2 linked regions of the Phreatobacter stygius genome follow. The protein of the gene in region 1 interacts with the protein of each later gene in a pairwise test. Links are inferred from orthologs where the notes say so. Each region holds a gene or a part of one and is shown in the gene's direction. Other genes may lie near its edges. The genes, in order: E8M01_RS29770 and dnaA.

Region 1 (16,710 bases):
GGTGACCTGTTCGATCAGTCGCCGGGTGATCTCGGCGGGATCGGCGATCGGCTGGGCCAGGACATTGGCGACAACAGGCACCATCGGCGCCTTGGCCGGCACGCTGGCCAGCGCCGCCGCCATGGCGTCGGCGGCCGGCTGCATCAGCGCGCAATGAAAGGGGGCGGATACGGGCAGCGGAATGGCGCGTTTGGCGCCGCGTGCCTTGGCCAGTTCGCAGGCGCGCTCGACCGCCGCCTTGTGACCGGAAATCACCACCTGGCCGGCGCCATTGTCATTGGCCGCCTGACAGACCTCGGTCTCGGCCGCTTCCGCCGCGATCGCCACCACCGCGTCGAACTCCAGGCCGAGAATCGCTGCCATGGCACCGACGCCGACCGGGGTTGCCGCCTGCATGGCCTTGCCGCGGATGCGCAGGAGCCGCGCCGTGTCGCCGATCGAAAAACTGCCGGCCGCGGCCAGCGCCGAATATTCGCCGAGCGAGTGGCCCGCGACATAGGCGACGTCGCGCGACAGGTTCAGTCCGGCTTCGGCTTCCAGCACCCTGACGACGCCGAGCGACACCGCCATCAGCGCCGGCTGGGCATTCTCGGTCAATGTCAGCGTCTCGATCGGCCCGTCCCAGATCACCGCCGACAATTTCTCGCCGAGCGCATCATCCACCTCGGCGAACACCGCACGCGCCGCGGGAAAGGCGTCGGCCAGGGCCTTGCCCATGCCGACGGCCTGGCTGCCCTGGCCGGGAAAGGTGAAAGCAACGGTCATGAAACCCTCGCGCGCTGCGTCAAAGTCGCGGCGAACTCGCATCGGGTCGCTCAAGAGTCAAGCAAGCAGTCGCCCGAATGCCGGGAAAACCTGTCGATTGGACAAGGGCTTCGCCGGCCACTTGCCGGGGGCATCGTGATTAGGTTATGTTATAGTATTACATATATAGGAGCCTTCATGCTTGCCGGTCGTTCCGATCCTCGCCTGCCCGTCACCGTGCTTTCCGGCTTTCTGGGCGCCGGCAAGACCACTCTCTTGAACCATATTCTCAACAACCGTGAAGGCCGGCGCGTGGCGGTCATCGTCAACGACATGTCGGAGGTGAATATCGACGCCGACCTCGTCCGCGACGGCGGCGCCAACCTGTCGCGGACCGACGAAAAACTGGTCGAGATGACCAATGGCTGCATTTGCTGCACCTTGCGCGACGACCTCCTGAGCGAGGTCAGGCAGCTCGCCGAGAGCGGCAAATACGAGTACCTGCTGATCGAAGGCACCGGCATCGCCGAGCCGCTGCCGATCGCCGCCACCTTCTCGTTCCGCTCCGAGGACGGCGAGGCGCTGGAGGACATCGCCCGGCTCGACTGCATGGTCACCGTGGTCGACGCGATCAATCTCCTGAGGGATTTCGGCAGTCATGACGTCCTGGCCGATCGCGGCGAAACGGCCGATGAAGGCGACGAACGCACCTTGGCGGATCTCCTGACCGACCAGATCGAATTCGCCGACGTGGTGATCATCAACAAGATCTCCTCGGTCGACACCACCCAGCAGGCACTGGTCGAAAAGATCGTCCGCGCGCTCAATCCGGACGCGCGGGTCATCACGGCCGATTTCGCCGCGGTGGCACTGGCCGAGGTGCTCGACACCGGCCGCTTCGACAAGGACACGGCCGAGACCCATCCGCTCTGGGCCAAGGAGCTCTATGGTTTCAAGGACCACGTGCCGGAAACCGAGGAATATGGCATTTCATCCTTTGTCTATCGGGCCGCCAGGCCGTTCGATCCGGTGAACCTCGACGCCTTCCTGAAGGCGACCTGGCCTGGGCTGATCCGCGCCAAGGGCCATTTCTGGCTGGCGACGCGGCCGGACTGGTGCGGCGAACTGTCGATCGCCGGGGCGGTCTGCCGCACCTCCGCCATGGGCTTCTGGTGGATCGCGGTGCCGAAGGCGCGCTGGCCCGACAGCGACGAATGGCGGGCCATGCTGAAGCGCCACTGGCACCCGGTCTATGGCGACCGCCGCCAGGAACTGGTGTTCATCGGCGCGGGGCTCGATGAGGAGCGCATGCGCGCGGCGCTCGACGATTGCCTGGTCGGCCGCGCCTCCGACACCCGGTTCGATGCCGCCGAGCACGCCGACCGCGCCGATCCCTTCCCGGCCTGGCGCAGCCAGGCCCAGGCTGCGTGAGACGTTTTGCCTTGAGCGTCTCCGTTTTTCACCGCGTCATGGCCGTGCCTGTCACGGCCATCCACGTCTTCCCCGGTCAAGACCGCGCGTGAACGCTTTAGCCTTGAACGCTTTGGATTTTCGCGTATAAGGCCGCCTTCGCTTCGATCGGCTGGTGGCTGAACGGGTGGCAGGTTCGCCTGCAGGGGGTTCTTAGATCCCCCGTCATCCGGTGTCTCCGCCTTCGAGAATTCTGTCGGGCCTGTCCAGGGCTTGAGGGGCTTCGCGCCGAAGAAGCGTCATTTCGAACGAGGAGACAGGCCGAATGCCTCTCTATGAGCACGTGTTCCTGGCACGCCAGGACGTTACTGCGCAGCAAGCCGAAGCGCTTGCGACGCAGTACAAGGACGTTATCGAAGCCAATGGCGGCTCGGTTCCCAAGACCGAGTCCTGGGGGCTGAAGTCGATCGCCTTCCGCATCCGCAAGAACCGCAAGGCCCACTACACGCTGATGAACATCGACGCGCCGCATGCAGCGGTCGCCGAGATGGAGCGTCAGATGTCGATCAATGAAGACATCCTGCGCTTCATGACCGTCAAGGTCGAGGCTCTCGAAGAGGGCCAGTCGGCCATGCTGCAGAAGCGCGACCGCGATGACCGCGGCGAGCGCGGCTTCGGCGATCGTGGCTTCGGCGGCGGCGGCGGCTTCGGCGGTCGTGACCGTGGATTTGGCGGCGGCGGCGGTGGCGACCGCAGCGGTGGTGGCGGTGGCCCCCGTCGTTTCCGTGACCGTGACGGCAGCGATGTCGAACCGGTTGTCGAAGCTGTTGCGACGGAGGAGTGATCATGACGGCCGCATCGACGACATCGACCGGTGGTGGCGCGCGCCGCCCCTTCTTCCGCCGCCGCAAGACCTGCCCGTTCTCGGGCCCGAATGCGCCGGTCATCGACTACAAGGACGTGCGTCTGCTGCAGCGCTACATTTCCGAGCGCGGCAAGATCGTCCCGTCGCGCATCACGGCGGTGTCCGCCAAGAAGCAGCGCGAGCTCGCCCAGGCGATCAAGCGCTCGCGCTTCCTCGGCCTGCTGCCTTACGTGATCAAGTAATCAGAGGCGTGATTAAGTAATCACCCGATGAGACTGCCGGCGGGACGCCCCGCGCCCCGCCGGTTCGACTGAAGAACTATGTGATCGTCGGCCGGACGGATGACCCGTCGCGGCTGAAGTTGGGGTCAAGCCCCCTAACCCTCGGGATCGAGCGGGACAGCTGACGATGGGACCGACCCTCGCCATTGCCTTCGGCGCCGGACTGGCGTCCGCCCTCCTCTTCGCGACTCTCGCGTCGGGGAACCCGCTGGCTATCGTCCTGTTCTATTTCGCGGCCCTGCCCGTGCTGATCGCAGGCCTCGGCTGGGGCCATTATGCCGGCGGCTTTGCCAGTGCCATCGGCGCGCTCGCGCTGTCGCTGGCGCTGCGCTCGCAGCTCGGCCTGTTCTTCTTCTTTTCGATTGGCCTGCCGGCCTGGATCCTGACCTATCTGGCGCTCACCGTGCGGCCGCAGCCGACCGCGGCCGATCCGGCTGCGGTTCAATGGTGCCCGCCGGGCCTGCTGCTGTCGGTCATCGGCGTTTGCGCCGTCGCCTTGACCTTGTTCGGCATGGCCGTGCTGTTCGGGCTCGATTTCGACGCCTATCAGGCGTCGCTGCGGGCAGCGGTCGACCAGACGCTGCGCCAGATGACCTCGGCCGATGCCGAAACGCAGGCGACGCTCGCCGCCTTCATGACCGCCGCCGTGCCGGTGGCCGCCGCGATCGTCTGGACCTTCGTCACCGCGCTCAACCTGTTCGTCGCCGGCCGCATCGTGCGCGCCTCCGGCAGGCTTGCGCGGCCCTGGCCGGACCTGCCCTCGATGCGGCTGCCGCGCTGGATGGCCGGCGCCTTGCTCGCCGGGTCGCTGGCGTCTTTCGCGCCCGGGGTCATCGGCCATGTCGGCATCATCGTGATGGCGGTCGGCCTGGCGGTGTTCGCGCTCGCCGGTTTCGCGCTCGCCCATGACGTGACCCGCGGCTGGGGCATGCGCGGCTTCGCGCTCGGCCTGCTCTATGCGATCACCTTCATCATCGGCTGGCCGATGATCTTCGTGGCGCTCGCCGGTCTCGCCGACGTGCTTTTCAACCTGAGGGACAAGCGCCAGGCGCCGCCCTCGGCTCCCTCCAACACATGACATGCATCTGACAACACAAGGAGATTGAACATGGATGTGATTCTGCTGCAGCGCGTCGCCAAGCTCGGCCAGATGGGCGAAGTGGTGAAGGTGAAGCCGGGTTATGCCCGCAACTACCTTCTGACCCAGGGCAAGGCCCTGCGCGCCACCGAGACCAACCGCAAGAAGTTCGAGACCATGAAGGTCCAGCTCGAGGCCCATAACCTCGAACTGAAGAAGGATGCCGAGGCCATCGCGGCACGGCTGGACGGCACCACCTATGTGGTCATCCGCCAGGCTGGCGAGACCGGCCATCTCTACGGCTCGGTGTCGGCCCGCGATCTCTCCGAGGCGATCACCGCCGGCGGCGTGACGGTCGAGCGCTCGATGATTCAGCTCGACAGCCCGATCAAGGCCATCGGCCTGCACAAGGTGACGATCGCGCTGCATCCGGAAGTCGACGCCCATGTCACCGTCAACGTCGCCCGTTCGGTCGGCGAGGCCGAGCGCCAGACCCAGGGCGAGGACCTGACCCAGCGCGCCGAGGAGCCGACCTTCGAAACCTTCAATCCGGAAGATTTCCAGGACGGTGGCGAGGCTGGCCAGCCCGAGGCCTGAGCCGTCGGATCAAGCCGGCCGCCGGGTGGCGGCCGGTACCAAATGCAAAACGCCCGGCTGCGAAGCCGGGCGTTTTTCGTTTGGGCCGTCGGGCGCTGGACTGCGCCCTCGCCCCGAACTTTGGGATCAATAGCGCGCGATGATCGGTTCGACTGCCATCGGCGGCGCACCGAACAGGTAGCTCACGCCAACCCGGATGGCATGGGTTTCGATCCGGTTGTTGATGTCGGACGAATTCGGATTGATCGAGCAGGCCGCGGTGGCCAGGCAGCTCTTCGAGCCGTAATTGGTGTAGCGATATTCGAGACGGGCCGACCAGTTATAGGAGAACTTGTGCTCGATGCCGGCGCCGATGGTCCAGCCGAAACGCGTCGAGTTGTATTTCACGACATGGCCGACGAAGCCCTGGCAATCATCGAGAACGGTACAGGCCTTGAAGTTGGCGAAGGCAAGACCGCCGGTCATGTAGAACAGCGTCTTGTGATGGGTCCAGCCGAGACGGGCGCGGACCGAGCCTTGCCAGTTGGACTGGAGGCGCTGCTGATAATGGTTGCCGACGCCGAAATCCGGATTGGAATTGTACCAGGACGACTGGATCGCACCCATCGGGCCTTCGAAGTCGGCTTCGATGCCGAACAGCACTTGATTGAACAGGCGCTGATAGCCGGCATGGAGACCGTAGCTGAAGCGCGTATTGGCATAGTCGTAGTCGAAGTCGTAATGCATCACGCCATTGCCATCGGGCCGCTGCGCGCCGGTGGCGTCGCTATGCGAACCCCAATTGCGCTGCGACTGCAGGCCGACCTGACCGCCGATATAGAAGCCGCTCCATTTGTCGACATAGCTCGGAGCAGCAGCAATGACTTCCGAGCCTCGGAGCGCTGCTCCGCCGAGGTCGGCCGCCTGAGCCCCGACCGCTGTGAAGGCCGCTAGGGCGACCATGGGTAATGCGACACGCTTGAACATGGGAGCGCCCCTTCACGAATGAGTAACCGCTTGTGCGGATGGCAAAGGGATCGCATGGCAGAGTTAACGTTGGGTTTCCGTATTAGGTAAAAAGGTGATTTCGCCGCGACATCTATGGGGTCCGAGTCGATTTCTTGCCCAGGGCTTGCGCCACCGGGCGCGGCGGGCCGGGCGCGAACAAGCCGGCGGCGTGTCAACCGGCAAAGCGTTCGCCTTTCCGGACCTGTGAGAATCGGGGACATTGCGGTCTCACCGACCGCCGCCAAAAAACGCTTCGCGCGGGCTGGTCCCAAGCCTGCTAGAGACGGGGTCCCCTGAACTCTCCAGCCGAAGTCTGAAACGCAATGGCCGCCCTGCCCGCCCTGATGCCTGTCGGCTCCACCGACCTGACGTTTCGCCAGGCGCCACAGAACATGGAGGCCGAGCAGGCGCTGCTGGGCGCGATCCTGGTCAACAACGAGGCGTTCTACCGGGTTGCCGACTTCCTCGATTCGAAACATTTCTTCGACCCGCTGCACCAGAAGATCTACGAGACCACCGCCTCGCTGGTCCGCAGCGGCAAGCTCGCCACGCCGATCACGCTCAAGACCTTCCTCGATCCCAATATCGACATCGGCGGATTGACGATCGTCCAATATCTGGCGCGGCTGGCCGGTGAAGCCACCACCATCATCAATGCCGAGGATTATGGCCGCTCGATCTATGACCTGGCGATTCGCCGGGATCTGATCCAGATCGGCGAAGGCATGGTCAATGTCGCCTATGACGCGCCCGTCGACATGCCGCCGCGCACGCAGATCGAGGATGCCGAGCGCAACCTGTTCGCGCTGGCCGAGACCGGCCGCTATGACGGCGGCTTCCAGCGCTTCACCGACGCGGTGGCGCGGGCCCTCGACATGGCGGGCCAGGCCTACCAGCGCGACGGCCACCTCTCGGGCATTTCCACCGGCCTGCGCGACCTCGACAAGACGCTCGGCGGCATGCAGCCCTCCGACCTCGTCGTGCTGGCCGGCCGCCCGGCCATGGGCAAGACCGCGCTCGCCACCAATATCGCCTTCAATATCGCCAAGGCCTACAGGTTCGAGGTCGAGGCCGACGGCACGCACAAAACCACCAATGGCGGCATTGTCGGCTTCTTCTCGCTGGAAATGAGCTCCGACCAGCTCGCCACCCGTATCGTGGCCGAGCAGGCGCAGATTTCCTCCTACAAGATCCGCCGCGGCGACATCCAGGAAGACGAGTTCTACCGGCTGACCGAGGCGGCGCGCGAAATCCAGGCCATTCCGTTCTACATCGACGACACCGGCGGCCTGTCGATCTCGCAGCTGACCGCCCGCGCCCGCCGCCTGAAACGTCAGCGCGGCCTGGATTTCATGGTGGTCGACTATCTCCAGCTCCTGTCCGGTTCGTCGAAGAACAACCAGAACCGGGTGCAGGAACTGACCGAGATCACCACCGGCCTGAAGGCGCTGGCCAAGGAGCTGAACGTGCCGATCCTGGCGCTGTCGCAGCTGTCGCGCCAGGTCGAATCGCGCGACGACAAACGTCCGCAGCTCGCCGATCTTCGCGAATCGGGCTCGATCGAGCAGGACGCCGACGCCGTCATGTTCGTGTTCCGCGAGGAATATTATATTCAGAACCGCGAACCGAAACCGGGCACCGAAGAGCATATCAAGTGGCGCGACGAGATGGCCCGGCTGCACGGCAAGGCCGAGGTGATCATCGGCAAGCAGCGTCACGGCCCGACCGGCACGGTGACCTTGCAGTTCGAGGCGAACGTGACGCGGTTCTCGGATCTCGCCGAAGAGGACCACCTGCCCCAGAGGCTGGAATAAGGGCTGGAATAGCACCATGAGCGGCATGTCCGACGTTCCGGCCGACGAGGCCGGCGCACGCTTGACCGTCGATCTCGGCGCCCTCAAGCGCAATTACCAGGCGCTCGCCGCCATGACCGCCGGCGCGGAATGCGCCGCCGTGGTCAAGGCCGATGCCTATGGCATCGGCATCGAGGCGGCCGGTCCGGCGCTGGCCGCCGCCGGCGCCCGCACATTCTTCGTGGCTCATCTCTCGGAAGCCCGGCGGTTGCGCGCCGTGCTGCCGTCGGCCGCCATCTACGTCTTGAACGGCCTGTTCGGCGAGGCGCTCGCAACCTATGCCGACCACCAGCTGCGGCCGGTGCTCGGCAGCCGTGACGATATCGAGCGGTTCAGCGCCTTCTGCAGCCAGACGGCCAGGCGCTGGCCGGCCGCCATTCATGTCGATACCGGCATGAACCGGCTCGGCCTGGACCTGGCCGAGGCGGCGCTGCTGGCCGAGCCCGGACCTCATGCGCTGGCCTTCGAGCCGGCGCTGCTGATGAGCCATTTCGCCTGCGCCGACGAACCCGGCCACCCGCTGACGGCAAGGCAGGTCGACCGCTTCGCCCAGGTGCGCGGGCTGTTCCCGGGCGTGCCCGGCTCGCTCGCCAATTCCGCCGGCTGCACGATGAGCGCGGCGCGCCACGACCTCGCCCGGCCGGGCGTCGCGCTTTACGGCGCCCGCTACCGGGCCGACCGTGCGCCGCTCGAGCCGGTGGTCCGCCTGGACGCGCCGCTGGTGCAGGTGCGCGAGGTGCGCGCCGGCGACACGGTCGGTTACGGCGCGACCTGGAGCGCGTCGCGGCCGAGCCGCATCGGCATCGTCTCGGTCGGTTATGCCGACGGCTATCTGCGCTCAGCCGGCACCACCAACCATCAGGCCGGAGCCTATGCCAGGGTCAATGGCGTGACCTGCCGGCTCGCCGGGCGCGTCTCGATGGACCTGATCGCCATCGACGTGACCGATGCCGGCCAGGCGGCGCCTGGCGACACGGTGACCCTGATCGGCGACGGGATTGGCGTCGACGACGTCGCCGAGGCCGCCGGCACGATCGGCTACGAGGTGCTGACCAGCCTTGGGCGGCGCTATAACAGGCGCTATACCGGAGGCTGATTCCAGCTCCAGCAGGCTCCATGGCGCGCAACATCACGTCTTTCGTCTGTCAGTCCTGCGGTGCCAGCTATGGCCGCTGGCAGGGCAAATGCGAGAGCTGCGGCGCCTGGAACACGATCGCCGAGGAAAATGTCGGCACCGGCGTCGGCGGGACGCCGGCCAAAGGCTCGGCCAAGAAGGGCCGCACCTTCGCGCTGGCCGGCCTCGACGGCGTCGGCGATCAGGCACCGCGCACCGAAACCCAGGTCGGCGAACTCGACCGGGTGTTCGGCGGCGGACTGGTCAAGGGTTCGGTCATCCTGATCGGCGGCGATCCCGGCATCGGCAAGTCGACGCTGCTGATCCAGGCCTCGGCCCGGCTCGCCCGCATGGGCCACCGGGTCGTCTATATCTCCGGCGAAGAGGCGGTCGACCAGGTCCGGCTGCGCGCCGAGCGGCTCGGCCTGACCGCCTCGCCGGTCGAGCTCGCGGCCGAAACCAATGTCGAGGATATCGTCGCCACCCTGTCGGAAGGGCCGACGCCGCGGCTGGTGGTGATCGATTCGATCCAGACCATGTGGACCGACAAGGTCGAGAGCGCGCCGGGCACGGTCAGCCAGGTCCGCTCGGCCGCCCAGGTGTTGATCCGCTACGCCAAGAAGTCCGGCGCGGCGGTGATCCTGGTCGGCCATGTCACCAAGGACGGCCAGATCGCCGGCCCGCGCGTGGTCGAGCACATGGTCGACGCGGTGATGAGCTTCGAGGGCGAAGGCGGCCATCATTTCCGCATCCTGCGCGCAGTGAAGAACCGCTTCGGCCCGACCGACGAGATCGGCGTGTTCGAGATGACCGGCAAGGGCCTGCGCGAGGTGCCGAACCCGTCGGAACTGTTCCTCGCCGGCCGCGACCTCGGCGCGCCGGGAACCGCGGTCTTTGCCGGCATGGAGGGCACCAGGCCGGTGCTGGTCGAGATCCAGGCACTGGTCGCGCCCTCGACGCTGGGCACGCCGCGGCGCGCCGTGGTCGGCTGGGACCCGGCGCGGCTGTCCATGGTGCTGGCGGTGCTCGATGCCCATTGCGGCGTCCGGCTCGGCAGCCATGACGTCTACCTGAATGTCGCCGGTGGGCTGCGGATCGCCGAGCCGGCGGCCGATCTGGCGGTGGCGGCGGCCCTGGTGTCGTCGCTGACCGGCGCGGTGATGCCGGCCGACGCGGTCTATTTCGGCGAGGTCAGCCTGTCCGGCGCGGTCAGGCCGGTGGCGCAGGCCGCGGCGCGGCTGAAAGAGGCCAAGAAGCTCGGCTTCACCAGGGCCGTGGTGCCGGAAGTGGCGCGCGGCGAAGCCGGCGAGCCGGGGCTCGGCACCCAATCGGTCAACAACCTTTCGACGCTGGTCGCCGACATCGCCGCCTCCGGCGTCGGCGCGCGCAAACCCAAGGCCGTCGCGAACGAATAGGCGGCTCGGCTTTGAGATTACCGCTTCGAGGTCAGGGCGGCCGGGGCGCGGATCCGATGGGATCTGCGACGGGAGCGCCTGGGCTGAATGCGTGGATGGCCGTGACAAGCCCGGCCAAGACGAGAAGCGGCGTCGACGGAAGCACACCGGATCGCCGGTCGCGTAGACCAGCAGGCCAGGACAGCGCGAGCCCCACATCGTCTTGCCCGGGCTTGTCCCGGGCATCCACGACTTGCCGGCCTTGCGGCGGCCGCGGCGCAGGCCCGTAAGGATCCGTCACGGGAACAACCGGGCTGAATTCGTGGATGGCCGGGACGAGCCTGGCCAAGACGAGACGTGCCGGCCGGCTCACATGCGCTTGCCGGCACGGGTCCGGGATCAGCGGTCCATCGGAATGCCGGATGGACCTGCAACGCCACCGATCAGGCGGCTGGATTACCGGCGCGATTTGCCTGTGGTTGACGGGGTGACGGCAGCCGCATGCCTCGCTATAAGCGCGTGATCGCGCGGCCTGTTGCGACTCGCGTCAGTCATTTTGCTTGCCCGGAGCCCTCCCCGATGCCGGTCACCTATCTCGACATTGGCCTCGCCGTGATCATGCTGATTTCAGCTTTGCTCGCGATGGTCCGTGGCTTCGTCCGCGAGGTTCTGTCGATCGCCTCCTGGGGCCTGGCGGCGCTCGCCACGTGGTGGGCCTTCCCGCGGCTGCTGCCGCTCGCCCAGACCCAGGTGTCGAACGAACTGGCGGCCAAGGCGATCGTCATCGCCGGCGTGTTCCTGACCGTGCTGGTGGTCGTCTCGCTGATCACCATTCGCATCTCCGACGCCATTCTCGACTCCAAGATCGGCGTGCTCGACCGCACCCTCGGCTTTGCCTTCGGCCTGGCCCGCGGGCTGGTCATCGTGGTGGTCGCCTTCGCCTTCTTCACCTGGCTGGTGCCCAACACCAACCGGCCGGACTGGGTCGCCAAGGCCAAGTCTTACGCGCTGCTCGACAGCACCAAGGACTGGCTGATCGAGAAATTGCCGCAGGACATCGAAGGTTCGGATATTCTGCGCCGGCTGAACCGCTCGCAGCAGCCCGCCGCCGATGCCGCGGCGCCGCCGGCCGCACCGGGAACGGCTCCCGCGGCGCCGCCGGCCCAGCCGCAGCCGCGTCGCCCATAGGGCGATGACTTGGCGATAAAAGCCTGTTCGGGCGGCGCATGGCCGCCGTGCATGGGGTGGAAAGGACTTTCTAACCGGCGCATCGCCCCGCATATGACGTGACGGGGCGACGATCGGAGCCTTCGGGACGCTGATGCGATCGATCCGGATCGAATCGGGGCCCGTATTTCTGTTGGCCACGAGATCGAACCGGCGCCCGCTTCCGGGCCCCGGCGATGTCGTTCTTGGACGAGGACACCATGACGCGATCCCTGGAGGTGCGCCTCCACGAGGCGGACCTGGAGCATCAGCGCGAGGACTTCGACCCCCAGACCCTGGATGACGGGGCCTTCGACAGTGAAGCAGACCGGCTGCATGAGGAATGCGGCGTCTTCGGTGTCCACAACCATCCGGATGCCGCGGCGCTGACCGCGCTCGGCCTGCACGCCCTGCAGCATCGCGGCCAGGAGGCCGCCGGCATCGTGTCGTTCGACGGCGCCCGGTTCCATTCGGAACGTCGGCTCGGCCTGGTCGGCGACAATTTCTCCAAGCGCGAAGTGATCGAACGCCTGCCCGGCCAATCGGCCATTGGCCATACCCGCTATTCGACCACCGGCGGCACCATTCTGCGCAACGTCCAGCCGCTGTTCGCCGAGCTCGAGACCGGCGGTTTCGCGGTCTGCCACAACGGCAACCTGACCAATGGCCTGACTCTGCGCCGCCGGTTGATCGCCGACGGCGCGATCTACCAGGCGACATCGGACACCGAAGTCATCCTGCACCTGGTCGCCCGTTCCCGGCGCAACCGTTTCACCGACCGGTTCATCGACGCGCTCGGCCAGATCGAGGGCGGTTATGCCTTTGTCGGCATGACCAACAAGAAACTGATCGGTGCCCGCGACCCGCTCGGCATCCGGCCGCTGGTGATCGGCGAGCTCGGCGGCAAATATATCCTGACCTCCGAGACCTGCGCGCTCGACATCATCGGCGCACGCTTCGTGCGCGAGGTCGCCGTTGGCGAGGTCGTGGTCATTTCCGACCAGGGCCTGGAATCGATCATTCCGTTCCCGCAGCGCAAGCCGCGCCCGTGCATCTTCGAATATGTCTATTTCGCGCGGCCGGACTCGATCGTCGACGGCAAGAATGTCTATGGCCTGCGCAAGCAGATCGGCGCGACCCTGGCCAGCGAAGCGCCGGTCGAAGCCGATGTGGTGGTGCCGGTGCCCGATTCCGGCGTGCCGGCGGCGATCGGCTTCGCGCATCGGTCGGGCATCCCCTACGAGCTCGGCATCATCCGCAACCACTATGTCGGCCGCACCTTCATCCAGCCGACCCAGACGGTGCGTGAGCTCGGCGTGCGCCTGAAACATTCGGCCAACCGGGCGGTTGTCGAGGGCCAGCGCATCGTGCTGGTCGACGACAGCATCGTGCGCGGCACGACCTCGCGCAAGATCGTCCAGATGATGCGTGATGCCGGCGCCCGCGAGGTGCATTTCCGCATCGCCTCGCCGCCGATCAAGTTTCCCGACTATTACGGCATCGACATGCCGGACCAGGACAAGCTCCTGGCGGCGCGCATGTCGCTCGAGGAGATGAAGGTCTATCTCGGGGTCGATTCGCTCGCCTTCATCTCGATCGACGGGCTCTACCGGGCGCTCGGCGAACCGGGCCGCGACCCGGTGCAGCCGCAGTTCACCGACCACTATTTCACCGGCGACTACCCGACGCCGATCACCGACCTGGTCAGCGAAAGCGCCAAGCAGCTCTCGCTGCTCGCCGAAGCGAGCTGAGACGCCATTTCCATGACCGACAAGCCCCTTTCAGGCCGGGTGGCCTGCATCACCGGAGCCTCGCGCGGCATCGGGCGCGAGACCGCCCTGCTGCTCGCCGCGGCCGGCGCCCATGTGGTGGCCGTGGCGCGCACCCAGGGCGGCCTGGAGACGCTCGACGATGCGATCCGCCAGATCGGCGGATCGGCGACGCTGGTGCCCCTGGACGTCAAGGACGGCGATGGCCTGGATCGCCTCGGGCTCGCCATCCATGAGCGTTGGGGCAAGCTCGACGTGCTGGTGGCGAACGGCGCCATTCTCGGGCCGATCTCGCCGCTCGGCCATATCACGCCGAAGGAATGGGATCACACTGTCGCGGTTAACCTGACCGCGCAATGGCGCTTGATACGTTCGTTCGATCCGCTGCTGCAGCAATCCGATGCCGGCCGCGCGGTCTTCGTCTCGTCCGGCGCGTCGTGGCGCAACCGGCCGTTCTGGGGCCCCTATTCGGTGACCAAGGCAGCGCTCAATTCGCTGGCTTTGACCTATGCGGCGGAGACCGAGAACAGCCCGATCCGGGTCAACCTGTTCAATCCGGGCCCGATCCGCACCAGCATGCGGGCGCAGGCCATGCCCGGCGAGGACCCGGCGACGCTGGAGGGCCCGGAAGGCCCGGCGCGCGCCATTCTGGCGCTCTGCCTGCCCGACGTGACCGAAACCGGCAAGATCTACGACTATCCGACCAAGACGCTGAAAGCGTTCCAGGAACCGGCCTGAGGCGTGCGCAAAGCCTCGCCCGCTTGCGGGAGAGGGTGGCCGCGGAGCGGCCGGGTGAGGGTCTGAAAAGGGCCCGCCCATCATTTCGGTGCGCAATGCGCGTCGCGCATCGACGCAACCACCCTCACCCGCCGGCTCCGCCGGCACCCACACCCCAAGAAGACGTGGGCGAGGGTTGACGCGTGACGACGTGCTGGCCTCACGCCGCCTGCGACAAGCCCTCGGTCCCGTCGTAACGCTGCTGCGCCGCCACGACGTCGGCAAGGTGGGTTTCGGCCCAGAGGCGCAGGCTGTCGACCGCCGAATAGAGCGTCCGGCCGAGCTCGGTGATCGAATATTCCACGGTCACCGGCACGGTCGCGAAGGCCTTGCGGCCGACCAGGCCGTCGCGCTCCAGGCTCTTCAGCGTCTGCGACAGCATCTTCTGCGAGATGCCGTCGATCCGCCGGCGCAATTCGTTGAAGCGCAGGGGCTCGCTGGCGAGCAGGAGCAGGATCAGCACCGCCCATTTGTCGCCGACGCGGTCGAGCACCACGCGGGTCGGGCATTTGCCGTCGAAAACATTGGGGTCGCGCAAGACGGTTCCTCCGGGGTGACCACGTGACCTGAAAGTGCCTTCTTTACAGGTCGATGCTTCACGCGCACTTGGTATCCATCGGTTACTACCATATGGAGACCCTCCAATGAAAGTCGCTCTGATCGGCGCCTCCGGCAATGTCGGTTCCCGCCTCGTCGCCGAACTCGCCCGCCGCGGCCACAGCGTCACGGCCATCGCGCGCGACCCGTCCAGGATCGCCGCCGCCAGCGGCGTCACCGCCGTCAAGGCGGACGCGGATTCCCCGGAAGCGCTGGCCAGGGCGATCGCCGGCCATGACGCGGTGATCAGCAGCGTGCATTTCACCGCATCCGACCCGAACAAGCTGATCGCGGCGGTCAAGGCGGCCGGCGTGCCGCGCTACCTGGTGGTCGGCGGCGCCGGCAGCCTCGAGGTTGCGCCGGGTGCGCGCCTGGTCGACCAGCCGGCCTTTCCGGCCGCCCACAAGAGCGAAGCCCTGGCCGGCGGCGCCTTCCTCGAGCTGTTGAAGGCGGAACCGGCCCTCAACTGGACCTTCCTGTCGCCTTCGGCCCTGTTCGTCGCCGGCGAGCGCACCGGCAAGTTCCGGCTCGGCACCAACCAGCTGCTGGCCGACGCCGGCGGCAAGAGCTGGATTTCTTATGAGGACTATGCGGTCGCGCTGGTCGACGAACTGGAAACGCCGGCCCATCAGCGCCAGCGTTTCACCGTCGGCTACTGAAATACCGCCTCCCGATCCGGCCGCTAGTAGATCTTGCGGCCGGTGTCGGCATAGGGATTGTCGGTCTTCTTCAGGTGGAAGCGGATCGGCGTCCCCTGCATGTCGAAGCTCTCGCGCAGGCCGTTGACCAGGTAGCGCAGATAGCTCTCCGGCAAGGCTTCGGGGCGCGAGCAGAAGGCGACGAAGGTCGGTGGCCGCGTCTTCGCCTGGGTCATGTAACGCAGCTTGATACGCCGCCCGGAGACCGCCGGCGGCGGATGATGGTCGATCGTCTCCTGCAGCCAGCGAACCAGCTGGCTGGTCGAGATGCGCTTCTGCCACGGCACGCGGGCATCGATGATCGCCTGCATCAGCCGGTCCAGACCCTGGCCGGTTTCCGCCGAATTGGCGACCACCGGGCAGCCCTTGATCTGCGGCAGCCAATGGTCGGTCTCCTCGCGCAGCTTGGCGGCCTTGCCGCCCTTGTGCGGGATCAGGTCCCATTTGGTGAAGGCGAGCACGACAGCCCTGCCCTCCTTGGCCGCGAGATCGGCGATCCGCAGATCCTGATCCTCGAACGGCTTTTCGGCATCCATGCAGACAACCACGACCTGGGCGAAGCGGATGGCGCGCAGCGCATCGGCGACCGACAGCTTTTCCAGCTTGTCCTCGATACGCGCGCGCTTTCTCAAGCCTGCCGTATCGACCAGCCGGAACTTGCGCCCGCCCCAGTCCCAGTCCACCGCGATGGCGTCGCGGGTGATGCCGGCCTCGGGGCCGGTCAGCATGCGGTCCTCGCCGATCAGGGCATTGACCAGGGTCGACTTGCCGGCATTCGGCCGGCCGACAATGGCCACCGGGATCGGCTTGTTCGGATCGTCGACCTCGTCTTCGTCGTGCTCGACCGCGTCATCCTCATAGGTCGGCACGGGCATGTGGACGGCCAGCGCGTCATAGAGTTCCGACAGGCCCTCGCCATGTTCGGCCGACAGCGGCACCGGATCGCCGAGACCCAGGCCGAAGGCCTCGTAGGCGCCGGCCATGCCGACTTTGCCTTCGCTCTTGTTGGCGGCGAGGATGACCGGCTTGCCCGAACGGCGCACCAGATTGGCGAAGACGTGGTCATCCGGCGTCAGACCGACCCGGGCATCGACCATGAAGATCACCACATCGGCGAGCCGGATGGCCTCTTCCGTCTGGGCCCGCATGCGGGCTTCGAGCGTGCCGCCGTCGGCCTCTTCGAGCCCCGCGGTGTCGATGATGGTGAATTCGAGATCGCCGAGGCGGGCATCACCCTCGCGACGGTCGCGCGTCACGCCCGGCCGGTCGTCGACCAGCGCGATGCGTCGGCCGACCAGCCGGTTGAACAGCGTCGACTTGCCGACATTGGGTCGGCCGAC
Region 2 (6,001 bases), 2.8 Mb from region 1 along the record:
ACGATTTCCTCGAGCGCGGCATTGCCGGCCCGCTCGCCAATGCCGTTGATGGTGCATTCGATCTGGCGGGCGCCACCTTCGACGCCGGCGAGCGAATTGGCCACGGCCATGCCGAGGTCGTTGTGGCAATGCACCGAGAACACCGCCTTGTCGGAATTCGGCACGCGCGCGCGGACCATCTCGAACAGCGCCTTGTATTCGTGCGGCGCGGTATAGCCGACCGTGTCGGGGATGTTGATGGTGGTGGCACCGGCCTTGATCGCCGCCTCGACGCAACGGCACAAGAAGTCGTGCTCGGTGCGGGTGCCGTCCTCGGCCGACCACTCGACATCGCCGACATGGTTGCGGGCGCGCGCCACCGAGGCGATGACCATCTCCAGGACCTGATCCGGCTCCTTTTGCAGCTTGTGCTTCATATGCACGGGCGAGGTCGACAGGAAGGTGTGGATGCGCGGCCTCACGGCGTGACGCACCGCTTCGCCCGCCCGGTCGATATCGGCCATGCCGGCACGGGCAAGGCCTGCGACGGTGGCATTCTTGATCCGCCCGGCGATCGCCTGGACGGCTTCGAAATCGCCGTTCGAGGCGATCGGAAATCCGGCCTCGATGATGTCGACGCCCATCTCGTCGAGCAGGTCGGCGACCTGCAGCTTCTCGTCCAGCGTCATGGTGGCGCCGGGACACTGCTCGCCGTCGCGCAGCGTCGTGTCGAAGATCAAGACGCGGTCCTTGGGTGACGTCGTCATGGCTTTGGTCCTTCTCAGCGGCTTGGCCGGCGGCTGCGCCCGCAGGCGCAAGACATCGCGGGCCCGATGGTTCGGGTGCGGCGATTTTCCCCTGAGCGCCAAGGCCTGATGGCCCTGTCGGTGCTCAGGGGCAGATAAGCAGAAGGAGCGAAAGCGAGGGGGTGGCGCAGAATGCGCGAATGCGGACCGGTGCTTGAGCACGCGCGATCGGCACGAAAATCACCCTCGACAGATGCGGCCCGTGCCGCAGTTGATGTCCTGCGTAACCGATCCGGGGGACCGATGCAAGGGGCAAGGCAATGGCGCTGCGCGATCCGGCCGCCACCTGGATCACCCGGGCCTCACGTGCGTGCGCGCGATTCAGCGTAGATATTGATGAGAACGCCGGTGACGACGACGGCCGCGCCGATCAGGACGGCAAGCTCGGGCTGCTCGGCATAGATCAGCCAGCCGATCAGCCCGATCAGCGGCACGCGCAGAAAGTCGATCGGTATGACGACAATGGCGTCGCCATGACGGAAGGCGTTGGTCAGGCAATAGTGCGCGGTCAGGCCGCAGACGCAGATACCGGCGACCGGCAGCCAGAGACCGGGGTCGAGCTTGGTCAGGAAGAACAGCGGCTGGCCGATCGCCACGTCGGCGGCGAGATTCAGCGGCAATTGCATCAGGTTCATCCAGAACAGGATGGTCCAGGTCGAATTCGAGCCGGTGAGAAACTTGGTGGTGGTGATCTGGATGCCGAAACAGACCGCGGCGGCGGCCACCAGCAGCGCCTCGGGGCGGAAACTGTCCATGCCGGGCCTGAGGATCACCAGGACACCGAGAAAGCCGAGGATCAGCGCGACCAGGCGCGAGGCGTTCATCCGCTCGCCAAGGAAGATGACCGCGAAGACCGCGACCCAGGCCGGCGTGGTGAACTCGATGGCGAACACCGTGGTCAGCGGCAGCACCGTCAGGCCATAGGCCCAGAGCCCCTGGCCAGCGAAATGTGGACCGTTGCGCAGGATATGGATCCACGGCTTGGCCGGCTTCAGGCGCATGCCGGGGTCATGGGCGACCAGCGCCATGACGCCGAGAATGACCAGGCCGCCGATATTGCGCAGTGCCAGGATCTCGAACACGGTCAGTCTGGCACTGAGCTCTCGCACGGAGATGGCCACCGCACAGAAGGACAGGAGCGAGCCGGCCATCCAGAAGACGACCATGCCAAAATTGCGGGGAGACGACTGGGCCATCGGGTCTCGAATGCGCCTGGGTAAGGCCGGGGCCCTTGTTCTAATGGCGCGGCAGCCCCCGGTCCCCCGCGATTTTCGCAGGGCCGGCCCGTTTGCAGTTGACGACCGGGACCCTCTTGCGTATAGACCGCCCTCCGTGGCGGCCTCGTGCCGCCGCTCTCATTTTCTTCGGGCGGCGACTCCGTCGACGCCAGCCACCGGGACAGGAAACCCATGGCCAACACCGCTTCTGCCAAGAAGGCCGTCCGTGTCATCGCACGGCGCACCGCAGTGAACCAGTCGCGCCGCTCGCGCATGCGCACGTTCCTGCGCAAGCTCGACGAGGCGATCGCCAGCGGCGACAAGACCGCCGCGACGGCCGCCCTGAGGGCGGCTGAACCGGAGATCATGCGCGCGGCCCAGAAGGGTGTTCTTCACAAGAATACCGCTTCACGTAAGGTCTCGCGCCTGGCTCATCAGATCGCCAAGATCGGCGCCTGACGCTTCATTCTCTGCAACCATTGCAGGACATACATAACCCGGCCTCGCGGCCGGGTTTTTGTTGTGCGCCGCACCCGGCCGAGCGCCACAGAAGAGGGTTCCGTAAGGGAGCCGTTGCGGCCTTGCCACAGCATTGAGAGAAGCAATGCAACCTAAATTTTTGGTTTCAAGCGAAACCAGGGGACCGTGATCCGGCTCAAGATCTCTCAGAAAAAAGTAAGCAATATCAATTGATTGCAGAGGGGACAGTTTGTATCGCATCCGCAACGATCGGCCCGGAGGTATCCCAAAACCTCTGTTCGAAGCGAATTTTTGTCTCGCCCGCGTCCAAGTCGACCTTGTCGGGATTCGGATTTCAACGATTCGTCAGTGGGTTGAAAGCCGGCTCATCGCGTGCCGAAAACGCGTAGCCTGTCAAGGCCGCGCCATTTACCATTTCTTAATTGAAATCCGTTGCCCAGGCCGGGGGCGCTGTGTATCGTTCAAAGCACTCGGGGGGGCCACTTCGAGTTTCACGAAACATCTGAAGTAACAGCCCATCGAAGGATGGGGCCGGAAAGTTTGTCCCTCTTCGAGGGTAAAATAATCCAGGTAAAACTTTAGAAAAATTGTTGAGACTTCGTGGTTCGGTTGCTGCAGCGGCGTCAAGACTAAGCGGCGATCGATCTCCTGAACAAGAATGAACCATTTGGAATGAGGCATGCGGGCGCAATGACGTTCGCATGGGGGTCACATGTCGTCTTTGAATGATGCCGGATATGCCGGGGACGTAACGCCGCGGGCTTGCCTGGAAACGCTGGTGCAGGATGCATCGGCCCAGCTCGTCGACGTGCGCACGACCGCCGAGTGGGCCTATGTCGGCCTGCCCGACCTGAAGGCTGCGGGCAAGGAGCCGATCCGCAGCGAATGGCAGGTGTTTCCGGCCATGAAGATCGACGCCGATTTCGCCGCCAAGCTGGATGCGGTTTTGGCCGAACGCGGCGTCGGCAAGGATGCGCCACTCTATTTCATCTGCCGGTCGGGCGTTCGTTCGAAGGCTGCCGCCATCGCCATGACCAATGCCGGCCATGTCAGCTGTTTCAATGTGGCCGGTGGCTTTGAAGGCCCTCCCGACGCCGACGGTCACCGTGGCCGTGTGGCGGGGTGGAAGGTCGACGGATTGCCCTGGATCCAAACTTGATTGCCTAGCGCCTTTCTTGCCGTTCCGATCCTCGACCAGGATCACCGCGTTTCGCCCTGCTAATTGCCGCATACCGACGATGGAGAATCTCGTGTTCGCCACCCCCGAACTTGTCCGTGACCTGACCGAAGACAAGACCGAGACCATGAGCGACGCCATGCGTGCGGGCGCAGTTTGGGAAAGGGTGCGCCGGCGCCTGCGTGCCGAGTTCGGCGAGGACGTGTTCAACAGCTGGTTCAAGAGCATCGAGATCGATCATGCCGCAGACGACGCCGTGCGCCTGTCGGTGCCGACCCGCTTTCTGAAGAGCTGGATCGACAATCATTATCGCGACCGCATCATCGCGCGCTGGAGCGAGGAGGCCGCGCAGCCGATCCGTATCGACATGATGGTGCGCTCGGCGGTCACCAACCGTGTGCCGTTGAAACCGAAGGCCGCCCCCGAAAGCGTCCGCCCGATCATCCAGTCCGGCGCCCGCACGCCCGACCAGGCTCCCGTCATCAATGGCCATAGCGACGCGCTCGGCGGCTCACCGCTCGATCCGCGCCTGACCTTCGACAGCTTCGTGCAGGGCCGGTCCAATACGCTCGCCCGCGCCGCGGCGCTTCAGGTCGCCCAGTCGCGCACCACCGACAGCGTGCTGTTCAATCCGCTCTACATCCATGCCGGCGTCGGCCTCGGCAAGACCCACCTGTTGCAGGCCATTGCCGGAACCGCCCAGGCCGCCGGCCGGCGCATTCTCTATCTCACCGCCGAAAAGTTCACCTTCGGCTTCGTCGCTTCGCTGAAGAACCAGACGGCGATCGCCTTCAAGGAGGCGCTGCGCAATATCGACCTTTTGATCATCGACGATCTGCAGTTCCTGCAGGGCAAGCAGACCCAGGCCGAATTCTGCCATACGCTGAATGCTCTGATCGATGCCGGCCGGCAGGTCGTGGTGGCCGGCGACCGGCCGCCGTCGGACCTGGAGAACCTGGACGAGCGGGTCCGTTCGCGGCTGGCCGGCGGCCTGACGGTCGAAATCGGCGGGCTCGACGAGAACCTCCGGCTCGACATCCTCAAGCAGAAGCTGAACCAGGCCAGGGCCCAGCACCAGGGTTTCGACGTGCCCCTTGCCGTGCTCGGTTATGTCGCCAAACATGTGACCCAGAACGGCCGCGACCTCGACGGCGCGTTCAATCGCCTGCTCGCCTCCAACCGGCTGACCAACCAGCCGGTGACGATCGAGATGGCGGAACGGTCGATCCGCGACCTCGTCCGGGTCGCCGAGCCGCGCCGGGTCAAGATCGAGGAAATCCAGAAGATCGTCGCGCAGCACTACAATGTCAGCCGCTCCGACATCCTGTCGTCGCGGCGCACCGCCACCGTGGTCCGCCCGCGTCAGATCGCCATGTATCTGGCCAAGACCATGACGCTCCGGTCTTTGCCGGAGATCGGCCGCCGCTTCGGCGGGCGCGACCACACCACCGTACTGCACGCCGTGCGCAAGATCGAAGGCCTGGTCGGCCAGGATCCGGCGCTCAACGAAGAAGTGGAAGTCTTGAAGCGCCGGCTCAACGACTGAGCCCGAAAGCCATGTTGCGTCGCGGGTGGATCACCCGCGACCGCTCATGCCCGGCGCGCCTCGACTGCGCTCGTCAGACCGCCATCGATCGGGCGGTCGTCGATCAGGGCCTTGTGCGTCCCGGCGCTCAGATGCAATCGCCGGGGTTGCGCCGGAACGGCGCGGCGTCGCGCTGGGCATATTCCAGCCCCTGCACGGCATCGCGCTCGGTGCGGGCGCTGGACAGTGCGTTCTCGTAAGCGGTGACGCCCAAGCTCGCCATGACACCGGAATTGAAGCGGACGTGGTAAAGCCGCTGATTGAGCCTCGGATCATAGCCGACCGCTTCCACCGCCCGCACGCAGAAGGCGCCGACCGGCACCGTACGCACCGAGACCGTCACCCGGTTGCGCGGATCCTCGATCTGGAACCGATCGCCTCCAGGCGCACCACCAAAGCGATCGGCGGAAGCCGGCGCGGTCAGCAGGAGCGGCACGACCGCGACCGCGGCTGCGAGAGCCAAGAGACCGGGCCCCGCGCAACGGCGCGACGCCCGCAATTGCCGTTCAAGCCATTCCTTGGACATGACGAAAGACATGACGAACTCCTCCCACCGGCCGGTGGCATGCAAAATTACCAAGCGATTCTTCTCTCTTTCAGTGGCCAATTCAAGGCTCGGCGGCATGCCGAGACCGCGCAGCCGACCCGCGCAAGCCGTTGATTCCGACGAAATCAGCCCGGAATGCCGCAACCGGCGAAGCGGCGCTTGCGCAATCGGCCAAACCGGGGTTGAAAGCTGTTCGCATGTGCAGCGCAC

The links.
Region 2: the proteins of E8M01_RS29770 (region 1) and dnaA interact in binary tests that used the Escherichia coli proteins (3 or more experiments, as listed by UniProt). The link is inferred for Phreatobacter stygius from one-to-one orthologs.

Annotation. Positions count from the first base shown.
Region 1 is NZ_CP039690.1:6,286,218-6,302,927, reverse strand. What follows is about bases 5,613-8,530. They hold E8M01_RS29770 (replicative DNA helicase), read left to right. Parts: upstream 5,613-6,285; coding sequence 6,286-7,776; downstream 7,777-8,530. Other genes in these bases: alr (alanine racemase), read left to right, coding at 7,793-8,530; E8M01_RS29775 (outer membrane protein), read right to left, coding at 5,613-5,941. In the rest of the region: fabD (ACP S-malonyltransferase), read right to left, coding at 1-765; E8M01_RS29800 (GTP-binding protein), read left to right, coding at 943-2,175; rpsF (30S ribosomal protein S6), read left to right, coding at 2,480-2,998; rpsR (30S ribosomal protein S18), read left to right, coding at 3,001-3,261; E8M01_RS29785 (DUF2232 domain-containing protein), read left to right, coding at 3,428-4,378; rplI (50S ribosomal protein L9), read left to right, coding at 4,409-4,975; more of E8M01_RS29775, read right to left, coding at 5,102-5,612; more of alr, read left to right, coding at 8,531-8,911; DNA repair protein RadA, read left to right, coding at 8,932-10,344; E8M01_RS29755 (CvpA family protein), read left to right, coding at 10,903-11,511; purF (amidophosphoribosyltransferase), read left to right, coding at 11,751-13,280; E8M01_RS29745 (SDR family NAD(P)-dependent oxidoreductase), read left to right, coding at 13,293-14,036; E8M01_RS29740 (winged helix-turn-helix transcriptional regulator), read right to left, coding at 14,236-14,613; E8M01_RS29735 (NAD(P)-dependent oxidoreductase), read left to right, coding at 14,720-15,331; ribosome biogenesis GTPase Der, read right to left, coding at 15,355-16,710. UniProt on the Escherichia coli protein: The main replicative DNA helicase, it participates in initiation and elongation during chromosome replication. Travels ahead of the DNA replisome, separating dsDNA into templates for DNA synthesis.
Region 2 is NZ_CP039690.1:3,455,543-3,461,543, reverse strand. What follows is about bases 3,093-6,001. They hold dnaA (chromosomal replication initiator protein DnaA), read left to right. Parts: upstream 3,093-3,798; coding sequence 3,799-5,205; downstream 5,206-6,001. Other genes in these bases: E8M01_RS16180 (hypothetical protein), read right to left, coding at 5,333-5,782; E8M01_RS16190 (rhodanese-like domain-containing protein), read left to right, coding at 3,261-3,641. Outside these bases: E8M01_RS16205 (2-isopropylmalate synthase), read right to left, coding at 1-746; E8M01_RS16200 (DMT family transporter), read right to left, coding at 1,088-1,981; rpsT (30S ribosomal protein S20), read left to right, coding at 2,195-2,461. UniProt on the Escherichia coli protein: Plays an essential in the initiation and regulation of chromosomal replication. Binds in an ATP-dependent fashion to the origin of replication (oriC) to initiate formation of the DNA replication initiation complex once per cell cycle.